DNA from 3 places in the Dactylosporangium sp. CA-092794 genome. Region 2 is predicted to be linked to each of the others. Evidence: riboswitches for the same ligand, from Rfam matches in the RefSeq annotation. Region 2 holds a riboswitch; each other region holds the start of a gene.
The links. Region 2 has a riboswitch for S-adenosylmethionine ahead of ACQPXD_RS22715 (putative leader peptide). Riboswitches for the same ligand answer to the same signal wherever they lie in the genome.
Positions count from the first base shown of each region.

Region 1: another riboswitch for S-adenosylmethionine. It lies ahead of ACQPXD_RS34615 (thioredoxin family protein); the one in region 2 lies ahead of ACQPXD_RS22715 (putative leader peptide).
Region 3: another riboswitch for S-adenosylmethionine. It lies ahead of ACQPXD_RS02825 (aminotransferase class V-fold PLP-dependent enzyme); the one in region 2 lies ahead of ACQPXD_RS22715 (putative leader peptide).

Region 1 covers NZ_CP192044.1:8,098,364-8,100,619, forward strand. The annotation lists gene ACQPXD_RS34610 (ABC transporter substrate-binding protein) at 1-293, opposite strand, end outside; gene ACQPXD_RS34615 (thioredoxin family protein) at 328-957, opposite strand; SAM riboswitch class IV at 1,174-1,262, opposite strand; gene ACQPXD_RS34620 (NAD(P)-dependent alcohol dehydrogenase) at 1,669-2,256, shown strand, end outside.
Region 2 covers NZ_CP192044.1:5,280,135-5,282,390, forward strand. The annotation lists gene ACQPXD_RS22710 (trimeric intracellular cation channel family protein) at 1-514, opposite strand, end outside; SAM riboswitch class IV at 653-764, shown strand; gene ACQPXD_RS22715 (putative leader peptide) at 800-877, shown strand; gene ACQPXD_RS22720 (LLM class flavin-dependent oxidoreductase) at 968-2,203, shown strand; gene ACQPXD_RS22725 (NtaA/DmoA family FMN-dependent monooxygenase) at 2,239-2,256, shown strand, end outside.
Region 3 covers NZ_CP192044.1:672,107-674,362, forward strand. The annotation lists gene ACQPXD_RS02825 (aminotransferase class V-fold PLP-dependent enzyme) at 1-957, opposite strand, end outside; SAM riboswitch class IV at 982-1,099, opposite strand; gene ACQPXD_RS02830 (PrsW family intramembrane metalloprotease) at 1,429-2,256, shown strand, end outside.

The DNA of each region.
Region 1 (2,256 bases), 2.8 Mb from region 2:
CAGTCGGTGGCCAGCCACGGATGGATCGTGCCGTCGGCGCTCAGCGACACCAGCGAGTCCAGGATCGGCCGGGCGAACAGCCCGTCCACGTCGGCTGGGCTCTGGTGCGGGTCGAGGCAGGAACCGTCGCCGTTGACCGCGAAAGTGAGGGTACCGCCGCTGACGGGCGTCCCGGCATCGGACGATCCGCCGGCGGCCGTTGCGGTGCAGGCCGACAGCGTCGCCAGCATCGGGACGGCCAGGGCCAGGGCTGCGGCGGTACCGCGGCGTGATGAAGTGCGGGGGGTGGGCATGAGGGGTGTCACTCCTTGCGAGTGTCCAGGGACGTCAGGGGGTGGTCGCCGGGCCGGCCGGTTCAAAGGTTCGGATGGTGCAGAGCACACCGAGTGCCTCGACCAAGCTGGATCGTTCGAGCTCGAGAAGGTCGCGGCGCAGGCGCAGCTCGACCAGTTCGGCCTTCACCTCGTCGGTCATGCCGACCGGAAAGGTCGCCCGATCCAGCTCCGGATGCGCCTCGAAGAACGACGTCAGGTATTCCTCGCATCGCTCCCGGATCACCGGCGTCCGCTCGACGATGACGCCCAGCTCCTTTTCCTCCCCGGTGCTGAACACGTAGGTGGGTATGTGGCTGCGTCCCTCGAACGGGTAGGCGTCCGCGACGTCGCGGGTGGTGTCGTCGCGGACAAGCACATGCAGCCGGATTTTGCCGGTCTCGTCCGCGATCCGGGCCAGGATCGGCAGGTTGGCCGCGACGTCGGGGCACCAGTCCTCGACGATCGCCAGCACGTCGATCGGCTCGTCGATTCGGTCCAGCACGACGCGGTCGCGGTCGTCGAGCTCGGTCGCCGCGTAGTTCTCCCGGAACGTGGCGGTGAACGTGCTGGACCTGGCGACAAATTGATCGAAGGTGATGGCTTGCGTGAAGGCTCGGGCGCGCCGGCCTGGTGAAATGGACATTTTGCGGTCCCTTCGGGTCCGTTAGTGTGCGGTGCGATCGCCCGGATGCGTCGAGTGCGGAGAAGCCGGAGCGGCTACTCCCGCAGCGGGTCGGCGAATGCGGCATGCAGCCGATGCAGGCCACGGTCCGCCGGACGCCGGAGGATCGGCGGACGGACCGTGACGGATGCGCTGTGGTTGGTCTTTGTACTCCCTCGGCCGAGGCCCAAGGTCAGGGCCGCGCGCTTACCGCCGGTCGTTGTGTGGTCGTGTCATCGCCCGGGGCCCGGCCAACAAGCCGGGGCTGAACGCTGGCGCTCGCAACACGGCCTGTCCGAGTCGGCCGCAAGGACCGACAGCCGCAACGATAGGGGCCCGCCGGGCAAATGTCTATCAAGCCCATAGGATTAACAACAGTCGTGCGGATCACAGGTCCAGCGGCCCCGGCCGGCCCGGCACGGCGTTCCCGAAGCCGCAGACGCAAGGTTGGCCAACCTCAGCCCGCTGGCGTTAGTTCCACAATGGACGGCTAGGCGCAGCGCACCCGCGCCGCCCCGGCTCCGGCGCGCCCCGGGCGGGCCGTCCCGCCACTGGACAACCGGGGTGGCACCCCATATCGTGTGCACGATAACCGGTGGCTTCCCCCATTTAGCCGGAGAGAGGATGCACGGGCCAATGCGCGCAGTTCAGTTCGACCGGTTCGGTCCCCCAGAAGTGCTGCACGTCAGAGAGGTGCCCGCGCCGACGGCGGGCGAGGGTGAAGTGCTCGTCGACGTCCACGCGGTGGGTGTGGGTGGTGGGGAAACCATGTTCCGTTCCGGCGCGCTGCGGCGCGTCCTGCCCTACCGCTTCCCGCAGGGCGTGGGCAACGATTTCGCCGGGCGCGTCGCGTCCGGCGGTGCAGACGGCCTGCGTGCGGGCGACGCGGTGTACGGCCTCATGCCGTACCGCACGTTCGGTAGCCTCGCCGATCGCATCGCCGTCCCCGCCGGCAAACTCGCCGCCGCCCCGCGCGACGTCGACCTCATCCACGCCGCGGCCCTGCCGTCGTCGGGCACCACCGCGGTCACCGCCCTGGTGGACAAGGCGGCGCTGCGCGCCGGCGAACGGCTGCTCGTCCGCGGTGCCGCCGGTGGTGTCGGCAGCATCGTCGTACAACTCGGCAAAGCCCTCGGCGCCCACGTCACGGCGCTCGTCAGCGCCCGCAACCTCGCGTGGATCCGCGAACTGGGCGCCGACGCCGCCTTCGACTACCGCGCCATCGCTCCCGGCGATCTGGGCAAGTTCGACGTCGTCGTCGACATCGTCGGCACCGACCTG
Region 2 (2,256 bases):
TGTGATGTGCGCCCGCGACGAGGATCGCACCGGCCGCCGCCGGGATCGAGTAGAGGCCCGTGTCGACCTGGACCAGGGCGGGTGTCTCCCGCGCGGTGATGTCCCGCAGGACTCCGCCACCGACGGCGGTGGTGATCCCGAGCAGTACCGCTTGCAGGGAACCGAGGTGGAATTCGAGGGCTTTGAGGGTGCCGGTGACGCAGAACAGCCCGAGCCCGGCGGCGTCGAAGACGAGCACCGTGAAGGCCAGCCGCTGTACCACGGGATGGATGAAGAACGTCACGACCGCGGCGATCAGCGGGATCAGCAGGTAGCCGATGTTCGTGAAGGCGGCCGGCGGCGTGTCCCCGATGATCAGGTCACGCAGGATGCCGCCGCCTACCGCGGTAAGCATGGCCAGAACCACGATGCCGACGACGTCGAACCGTTTATGGATGGCCATCAGGGCGCCGGACGTGGCGAACACGTAAAGGCCGACGAGCTCAAGGACGTCGATGGCAGTGCGTGCTGGCATGGCCACATTCTCGACCGGCCGCCCCGGCCGCGGTGCCGGCGGGCCCAGGTCGTTGCCCGCCCGGGGGAATACCCGCGATTCCCTAGTGTTCCTATAGGTATTGCACAGGATCTCGCGCCGCGGCTACAGTCACGTGCAGGTCATGAGTGTCAGCGTCAAGCCCTGGCTTGCTGACCGGCAACCCTCCGTCGCGGTGGGGTGCTCCAGGTGACGACCTGGCGGTGCGGGTCATGTGCCGCAAGCGCGAGTGGCGTGCGGTGGGGCGCCAGGGTGGAGGACAGGGGCATGACGCGGTTGATCGCTCGTCGGCACATTGATCTGCAGCGCGTGGCCGCCTCGCTGTGTGTCCGCCGCACTCGTTAGTCGGCCAACTCATCCACGAGTGCGCGGCCTGCTGGCATCAGCCGGTTCTTGACCGCCTTTTCCGGTCCGTCTCGTCGAAAGCGATGCCTTATGTCTGACCCATCCGATTTCCTGCACCTGGCCGTCGCCTTGGACGGCGCCGGCTGGCACCCCGCCGCGTGGCGCGAGCCCGACGCCCGGCCGCTGGAGCTGTTCACGCCGAAGTACTGGGTGGAACAGGTGCGGCAGGCCGAACGCGGTCTGCTCGACTTCGTCACGATCGAGGACGGGCTGCGGTTGCAGTCCGACGATCCGCTGGAGCCGGACGAGCGCACCGACCGGGTCCGCGGCCGCCTCGACGCGACGCTCATCGCGGCCCGCGTCGCGCCGGTGACCAGCCACATCGGTCTGGTACCGACGGCGGTCGTCAACCACACCGAGCCGTTCCACCTGTCCAAGGCGATCGCCACGATCGACTACGCCAGCACCGGCCGCGCCGGCGTCCGGGTGCAGTTGGACGCTCGCGCCGACACCAACGCTCATTTCGGGCGTCGCGAGATCCCCCCGCTGCGCCCCGAGGACTACGCCAGCATCCGCGACGGCATCGAGGTTCCGGAACTGCAGCAGCGGCTGCGCGACTCCTTCGACGAGGCCGCCGACTACGTCGAGGTGCTGCGCCGGCTCTGGGACAGCTGGGAGGACGACGCCGAGATCCGTGACGTCGCCACCGGCAGGTTCATCGACCGGGACAAGCTGCACTACATCGACTTCCAGGGCCGCTGGTTCTCCGTGAAGGGCCCCTCGATCACCCCGCGGCCGCCGCAGGGGCAGCCGATCGTCACCGCGCTGGGCCACGCGACGATCCCGTACCAGCTCATCGCCCGCTCCGCCGACGTCGGCTTCGTCACGCCGCACGACGCCGCACAGGCGGCGGCGATCGTCTCGGAGATCCGTGCGGAGCAGCGGGCGGCCGCACGTGCGGACGAGACGATCCATGTCTTCGGCGACCTCGTCGTCTTCCTGGACGACACCCGCGAGGCGGCCGTGGCCCGCAGGCAGCGGCTGGACGAGCGGGCCGGGGCCGAATACGGCAGCGACGCGCTGATCTTCACCGGTACCCCGGCCGAGCTGGCCGACCTGCTGCTGGACTGGCGGGGCGCCGGGCTCAGCGGGTATCGACTCCGCCCGGCGGCGGTGCCGCACGACCTGGCCCAGATCACCGGCGGGCTCGTCCCCGAACTGCAGCGCCGCGGCGCCTTCCGTACCACCTATGCAGCAACGACCCTGCGTGGGCTGCTCGGCCTGCCCCGCCCGACGAACCGCTACGCCACCACCGCCGCGGCCTGAGCGGACGGCGATCGCTCCACTGCTGAGAGGAAGACATGACCAAGCCGATCAAG
Region 3 (2,256 bases), 4.6 Mb from region 2:
CACGATCCCGACCCGCTCGGCGTCGGCCGGGAAGAGCCGCAGCTCCTCGACGTGCGGCAACGACGCGAGCCCGGCCCGCAGCCGCCGCACCAGCCCCGCCTCCCGGGCCCGCGGCGCGGCGTCGCGGACCAGCGCCCGCAGCGCGGTGGCGATCGCGACCGCGCCGAGCAGGTTGGGGGTGCCGCCCTCGTGCCGCGCCGGGCCGGTCGCCCAGCGGACCGCGCCGTCGTCGGCCACGTGTGCGCTCGCCCCGCCGCCGGCCAGATACGGCTCGGCGGCGTCGAGCCAGTCGGCCCGCCCGGCCAGCACCCCGGCCCCGAACGGCGCGTAGAGCTTGTGCCCGGAGAACGCCACGTAGTCGGCGCCGAGCCCGGCCAGGCTCGCCGGGGCGTGCGGGGCCAGCTGCGCCGCGTCGACCGCGATCCGGGCGCCGAAGCGGTGCGCGACCTCGGTCAGCCGGGCCACCGGCCACACCTCGCCGGTCACGTTGCTCGCCGCCGTGACGCTGACCAGGACATTGCCGGTTTGGCGGCGGTACAACGAAATCTCCAGCGCCTCGATGGCCTCTTCGGGCGACCTCGGCGCGGCGAGGCGGACGGTGTTGCTCCAGGGCAACAGGTTGGCGTGGTGCTCGGTGTCGAACGTGATGACCGTGGTGTCCTCGGGCAAGGCCCGCGCGAGCAGGTTGAACGCGTCGGTGGTGTTGCGCGTGAAGATCACGGTGTCGTCCGGGCCGCGGCCGAGGAGGTCCGCGACCGTCTCCCTGGCCTGCTCGTACTCGCGGGTGCAGCGCTCCGACAGCGCACCCGCGCCCCGGTGGACGCTGCCGTAGTAGGGCAGCAGGTCGGCGACGGCGTCGGCGACCACCCGCAGGCAGGGCGCGGTGGCGGCGATGTCGAGGTTGGCGAAGTCGACGGACCGGCCGTCGCGCAGCTTGATCTCACCGGGGGACAGGATCTCGGACACGGGACAGAGTCCTCTCGCTCGCGCTTGCCCGGGCACACCACGTGCCGGGCCGGGTCATCACCCGGGGCACCCCGCCGCGAACGCGAGGGTTGCCGGCCAGCAAGCCGGGGCTTGTGCGCTGGCACTCATGACCTGAGCTGACGGTACCGCGGATACAGTGACGGCATGAGCGAACTCCCGCCGAGTGGGACGCCCGCCACACCGCCGGAGCCCAGCCCCTGGGCGTCGCCGTCCGGTCCGCCCGCGCCTTCGGGCTTTCCGGCTCCTTCGGGTTCTCCGGCGCCTTCCGGCTTTCCGGCTGCTGCTTCGGGTTCCCCGGCGCCTTCGGCCGGGCCGGAGCGGAGCCCGTGGGCGGCTCCGGCCGCTCCCGCGTTTCCGGGCGGGGGTCCCTCGGCGCCGGCCGCAGGGCCCGGAGCGCCCTCGGCGTGGCCGCCCGTGCTGCCGGGCGTCGGAGTGCCGAACGTGACCGAGGCGGCGGAGCCGGACACGGGGCAGCAGCAGTACCCGACCGCGGCGCTCGCCCTGGCCGCCGCCCCGCCCGCCAAGCGCTCGGACCGGCGGCGGCTGTGGACGCTCATCGGCGTCATGGGGTTCATCGCCCTCTGCGGCGTGGCCGTGCTGACGTTCTTCGGCTTCAGCGGCGGCTGGACCGCCCTGGCCGTCGGTGTCGGCGCGGCCGTCATCCCGGTGCCGGTGCTGGTCTCCTGCTTCCTCTGGCTGGATCGGTACGAGCCGGAGCCGGTGAAGTACCTCGTCTTCGTCTTCGGCTGGGGCGCCTGCGTGGCGACCGGGGTGGCGCTCGTGGTGAACACGGCCGGCAGCTACTTCGCGGAGAAAGCCGGCCTGTCCGACGCGCTCGTGGCGGTGCTGGTCGCGCCGCTGATCGAGGAGAGCATGAAGGCGCTCGGCCCGGTGCTGCTGTTCTGGCGCCGGCCGCGGGCGTACTCCGGCATCATCGACGGCATCGTCTACTGTGGATTGTCGGCGACCGGGTTCGCGATGGTGGAGAACATCCTGTACCTCGGATTCAAGGGCTATGGCGACACCGCCGACCAGTCCGGGCCGGTGCGGGGCGCCGCGGCGCTGGTCGCCATCTTCATCGTGCGGATCCTGATGACCGGCTTCGCCCACCCGCTGTTCACCTCGATGACCGGCATCGGGCTCGGCGTCGCGTCGCGCTCGTCCGGCCGGGCGGTGCGGTTCGTCGCCCCGGTGGCCGGCCTGCTGACCGCCATGGTGCTGCACGGCTCGTGGAACCTCATGTCGGTCACCGCCTCGACCAGTGCGTGG